Regions from separate parts of the Micrococcus sp. 116 genome, predicted to be linked through region 1. Evidence: predicted binding sites of a transcription regulator. Region 1 holds the regulator's gene; the other holds the start of a gene.
The links. Region 1 encodes LexA, which represses DNA repair genes until DNA is damaged. Its sites were predicted from a motif close to TCGAACANNTGTTCGA; they were not measured.
Positions count from the first base shown of each region.

Region 1 (8,939 bases):
CGTCCTGGCCGAGGACCGTGCCGTCGGCGTCGTAGGCCGTGACGGTGACGGAGGCGAAGCCGCCCTGATCCGTCTGCGCGACCACCTGGGTGCCGTAGGCGACACCCTCGGCGGGCGCGGCCACGACGTCGGTCACGCCCGGCGCAGCGGCCTCGGCGACCGGGGCCTCAGCAGCGGGGGCCGCCTCGGCGGCCTCCTCCTCCGCGGCGGCCTCGGCGCGGGCCTTGAGCTCGGCCGCGATGGCCTCCTCCTCAGCCGGCGTGAACTCGGTCAGCTCGGACTCGTCCACGGCGGGCTCGCCGCCGGTGGGCAGGTCCTCGTCGGCCACGGGGCCCGCGACGTCGGCGATCGCCGGGGCGGTCTCGGCGGCCGGAGCGGTCTCCGCGGCCGCGGCGGTCTCGGCGGCGGGCGCCGCGGAGGCGTCCAGCGCGTCGAGGGACTCGACCGGGACCATGATCGAGGACATCGCCTGGGCGTCGCAGCCCACCACGTTGCCCTCGGCGTCGAAGGTCACCGGGGCGATGCCCGAGATGACCCCGACCACCCGCTGCTGGGCGTCATAGACGGCCCCGCCCGAGTCGCCGGCGTAGGTCGAGGCGGTGTCGAGGGCAACCTGATCCGCGTACGCGTCGTCGCAGACCGTGGCGGCCTCGAAGGTCTGCGTGTGGGACACGGTGTTCGGCGCGCCCAGCGGCACGGACGAGCCGTGGGTGTAGACGGTCTCGCCCACACCGATGGACGAGGCCGGCCGCGTGGACCAGTCGCCCACGACGTCGACGTCGTCGGCCAGGGCCACGCGGACCGCGTCCACGCCCGAATCGCCGGGCAGTGCCGAGACGGTGCCGATCGCGGTGCCGTCGACGTCGCGGACGGTCGAGCCGATCTGCCACTGGCCCGCACCACAGTGGGCCGCGGTGTAGGCGGTGGCGTCGTCGACGATGGTCAGGCTGCACGCCCCGGCCGGCGCGGTGATCGCCGAGCCCTGGGTGAGCGTGGTCTGCGCGAGGGCGGGGCCGGCACCGGCCACCACCACCGCGCCCAGCGCCGCGGTGGCGACGCCGGTCAAGGTTCTGGTTCTCATGGGTACTCCTCGGAGGATGGGAGGCATGGGGCCGGCGCGCGGCGCACGGCCTCCAGGATGGGGTGGGGCCACCACGGGCCCTCCCCTCCCCCTCAACGGTACCGGACAGGCCGGGCAACCGATCAGGGTCGGCGGACCGTGATCTCCACGGAGTCGGCCCGCTCGGCCAGCAGCGGCAGGTCTGCCAGGAGGGTCTTGAGCGTGGCCGTCATCAGGCGCACCCCGGCCGCGTCGGCGTCCCGGGTGGGCATCGCGACGATCTGCAGCTCGGGCCCGGCCCCGCCTCCGTTCATCACCGCGCCGGAACCCGTGTGTGTGGCCACCCCCGACCCGGGTGCGAGGCCCAGGTTCAACAGGTTCGGGACCAGGTCGGCGATCTCGGCGATCTCGTCCGCGATCTCCTGGTCCCGATAGGCGGGGGTCCACTCCCTCTGCTGGGCGAGCGACCACACGGCCGGGCGTCGCACCACGTACGTGTGCTCGGCGCCGGCGTCGATGACGACGAGCTCACAGCCCTCGTCCACGGCGGACAGGCAGGCACGCGGCAGCCACACGGCCACGGGTCGGGCGACCGGGTTCCACGCCGTCAGCGCGGGCACGTTCGTGAACACCGGCAGCGCCTGCCGGCCGTCCGGCGCGCGCATGGTCACGAGGGCCACGTCCGCGGCCTTGTCCCCGTGCGCCGCGACGTCGTGCTCGTGGCCGGTGTGGTCGGCGTGGTCGTGGACGTCGTCCTCGTCCCCGGCGAGGGTGGGCACGACGGCGGCGAACACGCGGATGCGCGCGAGCACCTCCGTCACCTCCCGCTCACCGGCGGAGCCGTCCGTCAGGGCCGCCATGACGGCGGTCCACTCGGCCGGGCTGGTGCCGTCGTCCTCGTCGAACACGTGCAACGGGTTCGCGGAGCCGTCCACGCCGGGGCCGGAGAGGTCGCGGCCCTGCCACGGGATGCCCGCGGTGTCCGCGGTGTTCTCGCCCGCGGTCTTCTCCCGCATGCGGTCGAGTGCGGCCCGGATGTGCCCCGGCAGCTCCCGGGCCGCCGGATGCGGCACCGCGACCGTCTCGTCGATCGGACCGAGCCCGTCGCCGCGGGCCAGGCCGCCGTCGTCGTGCGAGCCCGTCACGGGGCGACCGGGCCGGGCTGCTCGGAGCGCGCCTGCTCCACCGTGGCGCCGCCGGCGACGGCCAGCGCCTGCTCCAGGCTGAAGCGGCCGGCGTACAGCGCCTTGCCCATGATCGCGCCCTCGACGCCCTGGCCGGTCATGGCCGCGAGCGCGGCAACGTCCTCGAGGGAGGAGATGCCGCCCGAGGCGACGACCGGCTTCGCGGTCTTCGCGCAGACCTGGGCGAGCAGCTCCGTGTTCGGCCCCTTGAGCGTGCCGTCCTTCGTGACGTCGGTGACCACGTAGCGGGCGCAGCCGGCATCCTCGAGGCGGGCGAGCACCTCCCAGAGGTCGCCGCCCTCCTTGGTCCAGCCGCGGGCGGCGAGCGTGGTGCCGCGCACGTCGAGGCCCACGGCCACCCGGTCGCCGAAGCGCTCGATGACGCGCGCGGTCCAGTCCGGGTCCTCGAGGGCGGCGGTGCCCAGGTTCACGCGCGCCGCACCCATCTCGAGGGCGTTCTCGAGCGAGGCGTCGTCGCGGATGCCGCCGGACAGCTCGATCTTCACGCCGATCTCCTCCACCACACGGCGCATGACCTCGCGGTTGTCACCGCGACCGAAGGCCGCGTCCAGGTCCACGAGGTGGATCCACTCCGCGCCGGCGCGCTGCCAGTCCAGGGCGGCGGTGACCGGGTCGCCGTACGAGGTGGCGCTGCCGGCCTCGCCCTGGACGAGGCGGACGGCCTGGCCGTCCTGGACGTCGACGGCGGGCAGCAGCTCGAGGGCGGGGGCGTTCGGGGTCATGGGGTTCCTCTCGGGTGGGGCGGCCGGCGCGGTCAGGCGCCGACGGTCAGGAAGGAGGCGGCGATGGCCATGCCGGCCAGCACGAGGACGATCACGATGGCCCACAGCGGCGCCTTCTGCGTGCGCATGGACCAGGCGGCGCCGAGCAGCAGCCCGCCGAGGGCGAGGTAGAGGACGGACCAGTAGGGCATCAGAGGGTCTCCAGCCAGTTGCGCAGCAGCTGCAGCCCGGCGTCCCCGGACTTCTCGGGGTGGAACTGCGTGGCCGACAGGGGGCCGTTCTCCACGGCGGCGATGAAGTCCGCGCCGTGGTGCGCCCAGGTGACCTGGGGCGGACGCATGGCGGAGATCGTCTGGTCGAACTCCCATTCGAGCACGCCGTAGGAGTGGACGAAGTAGAACCGCTCGTCCTCGATGCCCGCGAAGAGGGCGCTGCCCTCGGGCGGCCGGACGGTGTTCCAGCCCATGTGGGGCAGGACCTCGGCGGGCAGCTCGGCGACGACACCCGGCCACTCCCCCATGCCTGCGGTGCGCTCGCCGTGCTCGACGCCGGCGTCGAAGAGGATCTGGTGGCCCACGCAGATGCCGAGGACGGGTCGGCCCCCGGCCACGCGGCGGCCGATCCAGCGGGTGCCGCCGACCTCGGTCAGTGCCCGCATCACGGACGCGTACGCCCCGACGCCGGGCACGAGCAGCCCGTCGGCCTCCTGCACGGCCTGCGGATCGCGCGTGAGCTCGACCTCCGCGCCGGCCCGCTCCACGGCACGCAGCGCCGAGTGCACGTTGCCCGAGCCGTAGTCCAGGACGGCGACGCGCGGCCGCACGCCGGGGACGGTGGTGGGGCGGGCCATCAGAGGGCGCCCTTGGTGGAGGGCACGCCGGTCATGCGGGGGTCGTCCTCGACGGCGGCGCGCAGGGCGCGGGCGAAGGCCTTGAACTGCGCCTCGACGATGTGGTGCGGATCCCGGCCTCGCACGACGTCCATGTGGAGGCAGATCGCCGCGTGGTACGTGATCGACTCGAACACATGGCGGGTCATGGAACCGGTGAAGTGCCCGCCGATGAGGTGGTACTGCTGGCCCTCGGGCTCGCCCTCGTGCACGAGGTACGGCCGGCCGGAGACGTCGACGACGGCGCGCGCCAGCGCCTCGTCCAGCGGCACGGACGCCTCGCCGAAGCGGCGGATGCCGGACTTGTCCCCGAGCGCGGTCTTGAGCACCTCGCCCAGGGTGATGGCGACGTCCTCGACCGTGTGGTGCACGTCGATGTGCGTGTCCCCGGTGGCACGGACCGTCAGGTCGATCTGGGAGTGCCGGGACAGCGCGGTGAGCATGTGGTCGTAGAACGGCACGGTGGTGGAGATCTCAGCGCGGCCGGTGCCGTCCAGATCCATCTCGACGTACACGTCCGACTCGCTCGTGGTGCGCGTCATGCGCGCACGGCGTCCGGAGATCAACTCGGCTGCCACGGGTCCTCCTCGGGCTGGGTCCGCACCGGTCCGGGACGGGTGCGGGGGGATGCGGGTGCGCGCGGCCGGTGCCGGCGGGCCGGGGCGCCGCGCGCGCTGTCCCTATCCTAGGGAGCCGGGCGGACGCCGAGACTCCGGTGACGCCTCAGGACCGGTCCCCGGTCTCGCCGAGGACCTCCGCGAGAGCGGTGAGGAACGCCGTCGTCTCCGCCTCGGTGCCGGCGGTGACGCGCAGGTGGTGCGGGATGCCGACGTCCCGCACGAGGACGCCGCGGTCGAGCAGGCGGCGCCACACGTCGGACGCGTCCTCGAGGTGACCGAAGAAGACGAAGTTCGAGTCGGACACCGAGGGCCTCAGTCCCAGGCCGCGCAGGGTGGAGACGATGCGGTCGCGCTGGGCCTTGATGTCCTCCACGGTGCGCAGCAGCGCGTCCACGTGATCGAGGGCGGCCTCCGCCGTGGCCTGCGTGACCGCGGAGAGGTGGTACGGCAGGCGCACCAGGCGCAGGGCGTCGGCGACGGCGGGGTCCGCGGCCAGGTAGCCCAGGCGCGCGCCGGCCAGGGCGAACGCCTTGGACATGGTGCGCGTGACGATCAGCCGCTCACGGCCGGGCAGGAGGGTGAGGGCGGAGCGGGTGCCGGCGAGGGCGAACTCCGCGTAGGCCTCGTCCACGACGACCATGGCGCCGGGCCCGCCGGCGGCCTCGTTCTGCGCCTGCGCGGCGTACACGGCCTCGATGGTCGCCAGGTCCAGGGCGGTGCCCGTCGGGTTGTTGGGCGAGGCCAGGAAGACGACGTGCGGACGGTGCTCCCGCACCATGGCCGCCGCGTGCTCGGCGCTGAGGGTGTGGTCTTCGGCACGGCCGCCGTCCACGAACACGGTGTCCGTGCCGCCGGCCAGCAGCGGGTACATGGAGTACGAGGGCAGGAAGCTCAGCAGTGTCCGCCCGGGGCCGCCGAAGGCCTGGAGGATCTGCTGCAGGATCTCGTTGGAGCCGTTGCCGGCCCACACGTGGTCCGCCGTGAGGCCGTGGCCGAGGTAGCCGGCGAGCGCACGTCGCAGCCCCGTGAACTCGCGGTCCGGGTAGCGGTTCAGCCCCCCGGCGACGGCCGCGACCCGCTCGGCGATGGCGGCGGCGACCTCCTCCGGCACCGGATGCGTGTTCTCGTTGGTGTTGAGCATGTACGGCACGTCCAGCTGGGGGGCGCCGTAGGGGCTCAGGCCGCGGAGGTTCTCACGCAGGGGCAGAGAGCTGAGGTCGGTCATGGCCGCCAGTCTAGGAAGCGTGGAGGGCGAGGCCCGCCGTGCGTCACCGCGTGGCCGGGACGAACAGCTCCTCGCCCGGCGCGGGGGCCCGGCCCTCGAGCCCGTTGAGCTCGTCGATCGTGGCGATCACCTCGTAGACGTCCGCCTCCGGAGCCACCGTGGTGGCGATGGTCCACAGGCTGTCCCCGGGCATGACCGTGACGGACTGGGTGGCGGGCCCCGCGGTGTCCGCGGACACCGCGGCGGGCGACAGCAGCACACCCAGGAAGAAGGCGGCCGCCAGCGTGGCGGCCACGGCCGCGGCGATCACGGGGATCCCCCGCAGCACGAGGCGGCCGCGGCGGGTCAGACGGATGGTGGCCGGACGCGGCCGCGCCGTCGCGGGCGAGCCGGCGAACTGGGCGGTGGTGAGCGTCATGGTGTCCTCCTCCGGGGCGGATGCCCTCCAGGTGATCGAACATGTGTTCGAATCCGTTCGAATGCCTTTCTAGCACAGGTGTTCGAGACATGCCACGACGAGATCGAACATATCTTTGAAGGAGAGGCGGCTCTCCTCTAGGCTCGAGGCCATGCACGGACGCCCCGGAACGCCCCGGGACCGCCAAGACACAGGCAACCAGCGGGGGCGGACACGGTAAGCGTCCGGACGGCAGCCGGACGCCGGAACACGAGTCCGGCCACCATCACCCCGGGAGAACGGACGGCAGCCATGAGCACCACCGACGATCAGCCGGCGGCGCGCGCGCCGCTCACCGACCGCCAGCGGCGGATCGTGCAGACCATCCGGGACGCGATCGCCGACCACGGCTACCCGCCCTCCATGCGCGAGATCGGCGACGCCGCGGGCCTGGCCTCGCTCTCCTCCGTCACGCACCAGCTGGGCCGTCTCGAGCGGCACGGCTACATCCGGCGCGACCCCGGACGCCCGCGTGCCCTCGAGGTGCTGCTCGACGTGGACGGCACCCCGCTGGGCGAGGCCGCCTCCCCCACCGCTGCGCCGTCGTCGCGGGTCTCCGCGATCCCCGCGTGGCACACCGGCGCAGACGAGGCGGACAGCGTGCCGGTCCCCTGGGTCGGCCGCATCGCGGCGGGCGGCCCGGTCCTGGCTGAGCAGCAGGTCGAGGACGTCATGGCGATCCCGCGACGCCTCACGGGCGAGGGCGAGCTGTTCATGCTGCGCGTCACGGGCGACTCGATGGTGGACGCCGCGATCTGCGACGGCGACTGGGTGGTGGTGCGCCGGCAGGACACGGCGGAGAATGGCGACATCGTCGCGGCCCTCCTCGACGACGAGGCCACCGTGAAGACCTTCCGCCGCCGCGACGGGCACACCTGGCTCCTCCCCCAGAACACGGCCTACGAGCCCATCCTCGGCGATCACGCCACCGTGATGGGGCGGGTCGTCACGGTCCTGCGTTCGCTCTGACCCGCTCCCTCCGGCCGGGCCGACGGCCCGAGGCCGAGCGAGGTCAATCGCCCGAGGCGAGCCGTGCCAGCACCCCGCGGACGACGTCGCGGTCCGTGGTGCGCCAGAAGTCCGGCAGGGCGCTCGTGATGTAGCCGCCGTACCGCTCGGTGGCCAGGCGGGGGTCCAGCACGGCCACCACGCCGCGGTCCGTCACGGAGCGCACGAGGCGCCCGGCGCCCTGGGCCATGCGCACGGCCGCATGCGTGGCGGAGATCCGCATGAACCCGTTGCCGCCGTGCCGGGCGACGTCCCGGGTGCGGGCCTGGGAGAGCGGGTCGTCCGGCCGCGGGAACGGGATGCGGTCGATCACCACGAGCCGCAGCGAGTTCCCCGGCACGTCCACGCCCTGCCACAGGCTCATGGTCCCGAACAGGGACGTGTCCGGCTCCTCGGAGAACTGGCGCACGAGGGCGGAGAGGGTCGCGTCCCCCTGGCACAGGATCGTGGTCTTCGGCCCGAGCCGACGGCGCATCTCGGCGGCGGCGTCCTCGGCCGCCCGGCGCGAGGAGAACAGGCCGAGGGCCCCGCCCCGCGACGCCCTCAGGAGCGCCTCGAGCTCATCCAGGGACTCGGGCGAGGCCGTCCGGCCGGGCCGGGGCAGGTGCCGGGCCACGTAGAGCACCCCCTGACGCGGGTAGTCGAAGGGGCTGCCGACGTCGAGGGCCTCGAACTTCGGGGCGTCCGGGCCGGCCAGGCCCACGTCGCCGGCCACCGAGTCGAACCGGCGCTCCCCCGAGCCCACGGTGAGCGTGGCGGAGGTGAGCACCGTCGTCGCCTTGCCGAACAGGCCCTCCCGCAGCTTGCCGGCCACCGAGAGCGGGGCCACGTAGAGCTGGGGCGGGTCGGTCTCGTCCCCCGGCTGCCAGCCCACGCCGGGCTCGAAGTGGCCGGGGCGGGTGGCCCACAGCACCTCGGGGAAGTCGGCCTCGGGCCGGGCCGCGAGCATGCGCTCCACCACCTCGAGGACCTCGAGGATCCGCGAGCGCGCCATCTGCCGTCCGCCGTCGGCGTCGGCCTCCTTGTCCTTGTCCTGGCCGAGGTCGGACAGGCACTGACGCGCGGCGGTGAGGACGCCGGTGAGGGCCTGCTCCTGCACCTCGTCCGGGCCCGCGGCGATCAGGCCGGACGGGGTGTCCGTGAACGCGCGGTCCAGGGCCGCCCCGGCCTCGATCAGGTCCTCCACGGCCACCGTGGTGTGGCGGCGCAGCGAGGTGGCCGCGCCGTGCACGATCGACCCGGACAGCTGCCCGGTGACCGCACCGGTCACCCGGTCCTGCAGCTCGTGGGCCTCGTCCACGACGACGGCCGAGTACGCCGGCAGCACCGCGAGCCCCTCGAAGGCGCTGATGGCGAGCATCGCGTGGTTGGTGACCACGACGTCCGCGTCCGCCGCGTCCGCGCGGGCCCGCTCGGAGAAGCACTCCTCGGCCTGGGGGCAGCGGGACGCGCCGAGGCAGTCGACCGCGGTGACGGAGACCTGCCGCCACGCGCGGTCGGTGACGGGGACCTCGAGGTCGTCGCGGTCCCCGGTCTCGGTCTGGTCCGCCCACGCCCGCAGGTACATGACCTCCTTGCCCAACAGGGAGGAGGGCCCGGCGGCGCCGTCCGTGGCGGAGCCGATCACCCCGCCGTCGTCGGCGACCGTGAAGAGGGCCTCCTCGCCCTCATCCCCGGGGTAGCCGCCGTCCACCTTGTGGCGACAGAGGTAGTTGGAGCGGCCCTTGACCAGGGCGACGACGGGCTCGCGAGG
Region 1 is NZ_LR732370.1:497,686-506,624, reverse strand. It holds gene CITRIK5_RS02385 (trypsin-like serine protease) at 1-1,081, opposite strand, end outside; gene CITRIK5_RS02380 (SseB family protein) at 1,204-2,205, opposite strand; gene priA (bifunctional 1-(5-phosphoribosyl)-5-((5-phosphoribosylamino)methylideneamino)imidazole-4-carboxamide isomerase/phosphoribosylanthranilate isomerase PriA) at 2,202-2,987, opposite strand; gene CITRIK5_RS02370 (hypothetical protein) at 3,020-3,178, opposite strand; gene hisH (imidazole glycerol phosphate synthase subunit HisH) at 3,178-3,837, opposite strand; gene hisB (imidazoleglycerol-phosphate dehydratase HisB) at 3,837-4,418, opposite strand; gene CITRIK5_RS02355 (histidinol-phosphate transaminase) at 4,600-5,721, opposite strand; gene CITRIK5_RS02350 (LysM peptidoglycan-binding domain-containing protein) at 5,765-6,139, opposite strand; gene lexA (transcriptional repressor LexA) at 6,431-7,147, shown strand; gene CITRIK5_RS02340 (ATP-dependent DNA helicase) at 7,191-8,939, opposite strand, start outside.

Region 2 (8,939 bases), 320 kb from region 1:
GGGCCATCACGTGGGCGGTGGAGTGCCGCAGCACCTCGAGGCCCTCGGGCTCCGTGATGTCCACCGCTTCGACGGACGCGCCGGCGGGGATCTCCCGGGCCAGGTCCCAGAGCAGGCCGTCCACCCGCATGACGGCGGTGGTCGGCTTCTCGCGGAAGAGGTCGAGGCCGGTGGTGCCGTGCGTCACCTCCCGCAGCTCTCCGTCCACGGTCAGCAGGATGTTCTTCGGCTCCGACACGGTGCTCCTTCGAGGTCTGGCTTCGGGATCGGTGGCGTACGGGGGCCACCGTCGGCCGCGTCCCATTCTAGGGGTGCGGCCGGACGGCGGGGCACGGAGGCGGACGGTCTCATCTGTCCGGGGTGGGCAGCAGCTCCCACGTCTCCGGGTGGGGCACCGGGATCGGGGGGTGCTCCGGCGCGGGCCGACCCGGTGCCGTGCGGCCGGGGCGGGCCCCGCCGGCCGGCCCGACGTCGGTGCGCACCTTCACGGGCCAGCCGCCCGTGCCGTGGTGCGGGATGTCCGGCAGGGGCTGCGCTCCGGTGCCCGCCCGGCCGCTGCGGCGCGCGGCGGCGGCTCGGCGGTCCGCCGCGAGCCAGTCCCGCCACTGCTGCCGGGTGGCGTCCAGGTAGTCGGGGTCCGGGAGCGTCTCGGGCCGGTGCAGGTCCCAGGCGCGCACGGCCTGGACGGACACGGCCCGGTCGCCGGTGCGCCGGACGGTGCCCTCGATCAGCAGGAGGCGGGCGGAGAAGAGCATCTCCCCGGAGGCGTGCTGGGCCTCGGTGAAGAAGGAGGCGTCCACGCAGCCGGTGCCGTCGTCCACGGAGAGGAACACCACCCGCTTGCCGCTGCGCATGGGCGGGGTCTGGGTGGCCACGCGCACCCCGGCCACGAGCACCCGGGACTGCGTGCGCAGCCCGAGCAGGTCCTTCGCCCGGGTGACGCCGAGCGCGTCCAGGTACGGGGCGTGGGAGTCCATGAGGTGGGCGGTGACGTCCAGGGCGGTGAGCTCCAGCTCGGTGCGGACCCGGGCGGCCGGGCCCGGGTCAGGGAAGAGCGGGGCGAGGGCGGTGAGCTCGGTGTCCGGCAGGTCCAGGGCCAGCTGGCCCTCCACCTGCCGCGGACGGGCGGACCGCGAGCGCGGGGCGGTGCGGCCGGGGGCGGTGCCGCGGGTGGTGGAGTGCTGGAGTTCGAGGTGGTGGACGAGGTCGGTGCGGGAGGCGCCGCCGGGTGGGAGGAGGCAGTCGAGGGCGCCGAGCTGGGCGAGGCGTTCGAGGTTGCGGGCGGTGGGGCGGGCGCGGTCGCGGACGTCGGCGAGGGAGCGGTAGGGGCGGCCGGCGTCGAGGCGGTCGGTCTCGGCTTCGCTGAGTCCGGAGAGGCTGGTGAGGGGCAGGCGGATGCCCCAGCGGCCGGGGGCGCCGTCGTCGACCTCGGGGTGGGCGGGGACCCACTCGACGTGGACGTGGCGCGAGGAGGCGTTGACGTCCACGGGCAGGACGGGGATGCCCATGCGGCGGGCCTCGGCGACCATGAGGCGGGCGGGGTACATGCCGGGGTCGTGTTCGAGGATGGCGGCCATGAAGGCGGCGGGGTGGTGGGTCTTGAGCCAGGCGGAGTGGTAGGTGGGGACGGCGAAGGCGGCGCCGTGGGCCTTGCAGAAGCCGAAGGAGCCGAAGGCGGAGAGGGTGGCCCAGACCTCGTCGATGACTTCGAGGGAGTAGCCGCGGGCGAGGGCGCCGGTGCGGAAGGCCTCTTCGACGAGGTGTTCCTGCGGGCCGCCGAGGAGGCGGCGGTGCTCGTCGGCGCGGGCCAGTCCGCAGCCGGTCATGACGTCCATGGTGCGTAGGACCTGTTCGTGGAAGACGGTGACCCCGTGGGTCTCGGCGAGGACGGGCCGCAGGTCGGGGTGCGGGTAGTGGGCGGGTGCCCAGCCGTGCCGCTGTTCGAGGAAGGGCCGGACCATGTCGGACTGCATGGGGCCGGGGCGGAAGAGGGAGATGTCCACGGTGAGGTCGTTGAACTCGCGGGGGGCGAGTTTGCCGACGAGTTCGCGCTGGCCCGGGGACTCGATCTGGAAGCAGCCGAGGGTGTGGGTGGTGCGGATCATCGCATAGGTGGCGTCGTCGTCCAGGGGCACCTGTTCGAGGTCGATGCGCTCGCCCGTGGTGCGTTCGACCTCGGCGATCGTGTAGGCGATGGCGGACTGCATGCGCACGCCGAGGATGTCGAGCTTGAGGAAGCCCATGGGGTCCATGTCGTGCTTGTCGAACTGGCTCATGGGCAGGCCCATGCCGGAGGGCTGGACGGGGGTGCGGTGCAGCAGGGCGGCGTCGCCGAGGATGACGCCGCAGGGGTGCATGGAGATGTGGCGGGGCAGGCGGTCGAGGCGTTCGGTGAGGTCGACGAGCAGGTCCAGCTGGCGGTCGCCCTCGGCGCGGCCGGACTCGATGCGGCGGGAGAGGCCGCCGAGTTCGGGCATGCGCTGGAGGGCCTCGCGGAAGTTCGAGGCGGAGAAGCGCCAGAGCTGCTTGGCGATGGCGTCCACCTCGGGTTCGGGCATGCCGAGGGCGAGGCCGGCGTCGCGGACGGCGCCGCGGGCCCGGTAGGCGTTCTGCATGCTCATGAGGGTGGTGCGCTCGGCGCCGAAGCGCTCGACGACGGCATGGTAGATCTCGTGGCGGCGGGCGGACTCCACGTCGATGTCGATGTCCGGGAGGGTGGAGCGGTCGGTGGAGAGGAAGCGCTCCATGATCAGGCCGTTGGCCATGGGGTCGACATGGGAGATCCGCAGGGCGTGGTTGACGAGGGAGGAGGCGCCGGAGCCGCGGGCGGCCACGCGGATGCCCATGCCCTCGATGAGGTCGACGACGGCGGCCACGGTGAGGAAGTAGGAGGAGAAGCCGAGTCGGGTGATGATGCCGAGCTCGTGTTCGGCGCGGTCCTGCAGGTCCCGGGCCGCCTGGCTGGTGCCGGGGAGGCCTCCCCCGGTGTGGAGGTGGGGGTAGCGGGCGAGGAGGCCGGTGCGGGTGCGCTCGCGCAGCACGTGCTCCGGGGGGCCGTCGATGCCGATGACGGCGGCCTCGGGGACGCGGGGCACGCCCCAGCCGAGGTCGGTCTCGGGGTCGAGCGCGCAGGCCTCGGCGAGGCGGCGGGTGGCCTCGAGCAGGGGGGCAGGGCGGTCGTCGGCGGCGGCGGCGACCTCGTGGGCGATGCGGTGCATGGCGGCGGTGGACTTGAGCCAGCCCTGCCCGTTGGGTTGCAGGTCGTGGAGGGCGTCGAGGGAGCTGAGGGCACGGACGGCGTCGAGGACGTCCGCGGTGGCGGCACCGTCCGGGGCCGCGTAGCGCACGGCGTTGGTCAGGACGGCGGGGATGCGGGCCTGGCGGGCGGCGCGGAGGGTCTTCACGGCGTGCCCGGTGTCGAGGCGGCGGCCGGGGGCGGAGAGGTGGGTGACGACGTCGGCGTGGGGGCTGCCTGCGGGCAGGGCCGCCTTCCAGCGGTGCAGGGCGGCGAGGCCGGCCGCGTACCGGCGGCGGGCCAGGTGGCGGCCGACGTCCGAGTCCGGGCCGAGGAGGACGAACAGCTCGGGGGTGGACGGGTTGTCCCGGTTGGCGGCGGTGGGGACTCGGCCGGCCGCCGCGGCGGCGAGCTCGGCGACGCTGGCCCAGGGGCTGCCGCCTGCCGCTCCCCCGGTGGTGCGGGCGTGGGCGGCGGAGACGAGCTCGCACAGGGAGCGGTAGCCGGAGCCGTGGCAGCCTCCTCGGGCGAGCACGACCACGCGGCCGGCGTTCTCGTCCTCGCTCCACCGGACGGCCAGGTCCACGCCCACGATCGGGGTGATGCCGTGGCGCAGGCAGGCGCCCACGTGCTTGGCCATGCCGTAGAGCCCGTCCCGGTCGGTGCAGGCCAGCAGGTCCATGTCCGCGGCCGCGGCGGCGGCCACGAGGTCCTCGGGCCAGCTGACCCCATGGTGGGCGCTGAACGCGGAGGCGACGTGCAGGTGGGCGAAGGGTGCGGCGGTGCGTCCGGCCGCGGCGGCCTGGCTCATGCCGACCGCCTCAGGTCCTGGGCGTGCTCGTGGACGCGCACGAGCCGCCACCGGCCGGAGTCCAGGTGGTGGGCGACGTCGAGGGTCTGCAGGGGCGCGGCGCCGGCCCGGGCCAGGCGGACCTGCAGCCGCCACATCTCGTGGTCGACGAGACCGGCGCCGCGGCCCTTCTCCGCGCGGACCTCCTCCGCCCACCAGCGGCGCCGCTCGAACCAGCGCACGGGGCGCTCTGCGAGGACGTAGTCCCGCCCGTTCCAGCGCAGCCCCTGCGGGGTGCCGTCTGCCCCGCACTCCACCGCCACCGACTGTGTGAGGACTCCCATTCTGCTTCTCTCCCTGTGCACTGCTGACCGGACCGACGACGGGGTGCCGTCGGGCGATGGGAGCGCGGCCCGTCCGGCGGACCGGACGCGGGGAAGAAGTGGGAAGGTGGGGCCGCACCCCCGATCGTACTCGAACATGTGTTCGAATGCGATGAGTGCGAAGGTAGGGTGGCCGCCGGACACGTTAAGGACGCATCGCCCCGAGACGAGCGAGGCCGGGAACGCCCTTTTCGTGAGACCGGCTGGCCGAGTCCTGGCCGGGGACCTCGAATCCGACCCTGGAGCGCACATGCACGAGAAAATCGTCTCTTGGGCCGGAAGAAGTGCGTCGGCACGGCCCTGTGGACAATGCGAGCAGGACCACAATCCGTCTGCGTATACTCCGAACCAACCGGGCCTCGCATGCCACGGGCACCGCGCTGCGGGATCAGCGCGGGAGGCGCGGACACACGACGGACGTCCAGTTGGAGGGGAAATGTCTCTCACCGCACCCGGGCGCGCCCTGCGCCGCCACCGATTCGCCCAGGCCGGCACGCTCAGCGTGGCCTTGGCGCTCGCACTGACCGCCTGCGGCGGGCAGTCCGAGCCCGCCGAGTCGTCGACGACGTCGCCCTCGTCCGCCAAGCCCGCCGTCGAGACGTCCGCGCCCGCGAGCACGAGCGAGACCGCGAGCACGAGCGAGACCGCGGGCGTCAGCTCATCCCCCATGGCCACGGAGAGCGGGTCCGGCGAATACGTGCCCGCGTCTGCCGACGGTCCCGCTCAGAACGTGCCCAAGCCGGAGATGCCCGCCGCCATGAAGGAAGAGACCAAGGAGGGCGCCGAGGCGGCGATTCGCTATTTCTGGGACGTGCACTACTACGCCGAGCAGACCGGAGACACGGAACTCCTCGACTCTCTCTACAGCGAGTATTGCGAGTTCTGCCAGTTCAGCTCGAACGACCTGCAAATGATCTACAAAGACGGGGGGTGGTACACCGGCACTGAGGTACAGATCGATTCGATTCTGACTCATCGATCCGAAACCGGGTATGTCTCGACACTCCTTGTCACTACGGGCACAGGAACGGGATACACCAAGGGCGGGGTTGTTCCCGAGAACGGAGATGTTGAAGCGGCCTCCAAGCAGCCTTGGATCGCGGAGGTCTCGTTTAACCCCGAATCTTCACACTGGATTGTTGATGAGATGTCATATGAAGGTTCGATCGGATCTAACTGATGGGGCGCACCTGGATTGTATTAGTGGCATTATTGATCAGCCTCCTATTCGTGCCTACCACTGCCGCCGCCACCCCTTCACACGCACGAGACATCGAGTCGTGCACTTCTTCGAAGAGCCACTACTCAATAAATAAAAAGGGCATTGCGGCGAATAAGAGATGCTCAGATAGACACTCAGCAACCTCGAGTTCAGTTGTTGCAACTGATTACTCAGCGACCGCCGCCCGCCCGGACCCACACCTAGAGCACAAAACGGTCAGTGCATGCTTCTCGGGGCAGCTGGGCAATCCGGATTTCGAGAGTTGTCGAGAGCAAGAGGCGAACTTCTGCCCCGAGGGTTCGTGGATCCGGGCGCAGACCGTAGACACTCGTCAGCCTGATGCTAATCCCGCCTATGGCGCCCCTAAATGTTGGACGGCCAAGGCCTCCAGCAACGGCGCCCCGCCCGTCTCCATCGACGAGGTCCGCACGCTCCTCGTGCTGGAGCCTGAGATCCGGTCGGACAATGGCGGACGCGGGATCCGCAATGCGGAGACCAACTTCTACGCAGACGCCGAGACACGCACGCTCGTCACCACCCTCAACGGGGTCGAGGTCGAACTCCGCGCCACGCCGGTGAGCTTCCACTGGGACTACGGGGACGGCTCCCCCACCAAGACCACCTCGGTCGCAGGCCAGAGCCAGCCGGAGTTCAACGTCCCCACCCCCACGAGCCACGTGTACGAGGACACCGGGCAGTACACGGTCCGCCTCACCACCGTCTACATCGGCGAATACCGGGAGGCCGGGGGCGAGTGGGTGCTCATCCCGGGCACCATCAGCCTCGACTCGGCCCCTGTCACCGCGAATATCTGGCGCACCATCACCCGCAATGTCGCCGATGACTGCAGCGTCGACTCCTCAGCCTGGGGCTGCACCGGCCCCATCGAATCCGCTCCGGCCGGCTGAGCACAGACCGCGGGGCGGCCGACGGTCTCCCGTCCACCGCCCCGCGGCCCCCTCGTCGGCCGGGTGTGTCAGACCCGGCGCACCCGCCCCCGGGCCATGAGCACGAGTCCCGCGCCGAGGGCCGCGAGCGCTCCGAGCGCGCCCGCCGGAACCTCACGCCCGGTCTCGACCGTGTCCGGGGTCGTGTGGGCGTCCTCCCCCGCCGGCACGTTCAGGGCCCGGGGCTTCTGCCCATCCGCGAGCGACTCCACGAGTGCGAAGACGTCGGACCGCTCCGCGTCCTGGGTGATAATGACGTCCTCACTCCTGGTCACCCCGTCCAGCGACCAGTCGCGAACGAGGCGGTCGTCGGTCGGGTATGTCGCGTCGGCGAGGTAGTGAAACCCGGTGAAAATTCCAACGCGGTGTCGCGCCAGAGGGTGCCCCAGCGCGGACCCCACGAGAGTTCCGCGACCGACGCGTCGTCGCCCTGGCGCTTGGACCACAATGGCAGCTCCACGCCCGGCTCGGCGTACTTCAGCGCGAGGACCCGCTCGGGGTAGTCCCCAAACACGGGGTCGGCCCGGCTGTGCTCGCCCCACGCGTAGACGAGCCCGGCAGAGGGGCCTCTGTTGCCCTCCGGAATGCCGGCGGTCTCGTCGTCGAGGGCGGCCACCGGGGTGCCGCCCACGGACAGGGTGAACAGGAGATGACCGTCTCCGGCCTCACCGCGGCACCGCGCTTCCGCGTCTCACGGGCAGGTCATCCCCGTCGCCCCGTCTCTCAGAGCAGCGTTCCCTGCTGCTCTCTCATCTCCTGGATCAGTTCTGGCCCGTTGTTCCGGACGTTCCCCACGGCGCTCCCCACGGGCCGCAGCGACCAGCCCGCCGCGACGTCGTACGCGCCGGCGCACACCTGGCCCACGAGGGCGTCGGCTTCTTCGGCAGACCCGAGCGTGTCCGGAGCGAGCCACCGGTCCATCGTCTCGGCATCCATGGGCACGGGCAGCCGGTCGTGCAGCTGGCCGAGCGCGGCGAGCACCGGATCGTCGTCGTCCGCGTCGGGCGCGGCCATGGTGAGGATCGTCGTCGAGAGGACCCAGGCGTCCTCCCCCGCGGCCTTGGCCTCGGGGTCCTGCCACCACTCGTACAGGCCGGCGAACCAGATGACCGGCCCCTCGCCGTCCCCGGCCCCGGCCGGGTGCACGTAGTAGGGCTGCTTCTTCGCGGCCCGCCCGTCGGGACCCTTGGCGCCAGGCTCCGGCGTCTTCCACTCGTAGTAGCCCTCCACCGGCACGGCGCAGCGTCGAGCGCGGACGGCGGCCCGGAACGTCGGCTTGGAGGCCACGGTCTCCGAGCGCGCGTTGAACGCACGGGACCCCACGGACAGCTCCTTCGCCCACGGCGGCACCAGGCCCCAGCGCGCCACGTGGATCCGCCGGGTCACTCCGGCGCCGACGTCGTCCGCATGCGCCACGAGGATCGGCACCTCGGCTGTCGGCGCCACGTTCCAGCTCTGGCGCAGCACCAGCTCCTCATTCGTCTCGGCATCGCCCAGGGCCACCAGGTCGCTCGTGGCGCGGGCCATCACGTAGCGGCCGCACACGTCAGCGGTCCCTCCCGTCCCGGCCACGATCGACATACATCCACGCGATGCCGAGGGCGAAGCCCATCATCGCGCAGCCGAGCACAGTGCCCCAGGGACTCTCGGTGCCCAGTCCGAACACCACTCCCAGGCCGACGCCGATCAGCAGCCCCACCAGCAGGATGCGCCACTGAGCGAGCGTGCCGGCACCGGCCGGAGCCCCGGCTGGAGCCTCCGGAGCCTCGTACGCCTCGTCCTCGTCTCTGCCATGTCCTGCCACGGTTCGCCCCTCCGTTCACATCGGTGTTGCGGGTCAGGTTGCAGTCTCCCCCGGCCGCCATGGTGACGCCATACACCAGGCCCCCCGGCTGCTCACCGATGCGTCGCACAGGGTCCTGTGATGGGATGGGCAGAACGAGCCCGCCCGCCGCGCCGCCTCACGCATGCGCGGCCTCGGGCAGATCCCCACCACCAGGAGGAACAACGTGTCCCAGAAGGTCCGCGGCGTCGTCGCCATGGCGAAGGACGCCCCCGTCACCATCGAGACCATCGTCATCCCCGATCCGGGACCCGGCGAGGCCGTCGTCGACATCAAGACCTGCGGCGTCTGCCACACGGATCTGCACTACCAGCAGGGCGGGATCGGCGACGAGTACCCGTACCTGCTCGGCCACGAGGCCACGGGTGTGGTCTCCGCGATCGGCGAGGGCGTCGACCACGTCCAGGTCGGCGACACCGTGATCCTCAACTGGCGCGCCGTGTGCGGCGAGTGCCGCGCGTGCCGCAAGGGCGAGCCGAAGTACTGCTTCAACACCCACAACGCGACCCAGAAGATGAC
Region 2 is NZ_LR732370.1:819,175-828,113, reverse strand. It holds gene thrS (threonine--tRNA ligase) at 1-238, opposite strand, end outside; gene CITRIK5_RS03905 (DNA polymerase III subunit alpha) at 348-4,046, opposite strand; gene CITRIK5_RS03900 (DUF6504 family protein) at 4,043-4,369, opposite strand; gene CITRIK5_RS03895 (DUF6318 family protein) at 4,845-5,588, shown strand; gene CITRIK5_RS03890 (PKD domain-containing protein) at 6,068-6,538, shown strand; gene CITRIK5_RS03885 (hypothetical protein) at 6,607-6,852, opposite strand; gene CITRIK5_RS03880 (hypothetical protein) at 6,849-7,208, opposite strand; gene CITRIK5_RS03875 (SOS response-associated peptidase) at 7,301-8,122, opposite strand; gene CITRIK5_RS03870 (hypothetical protein) at 8,124-8,381, opposite strand; gene CITRIK5_RS03865 (S-(hydroxymethyl)mycothiol dehydrogenase) at 8,587-8,939, shown strand, end outside.
Region 2: a site for LexA is predicted at 4,500-4,515, ahead of CITRIK5_RS03900 (DUF6504 family protein). Genes of this name have one in related genera too.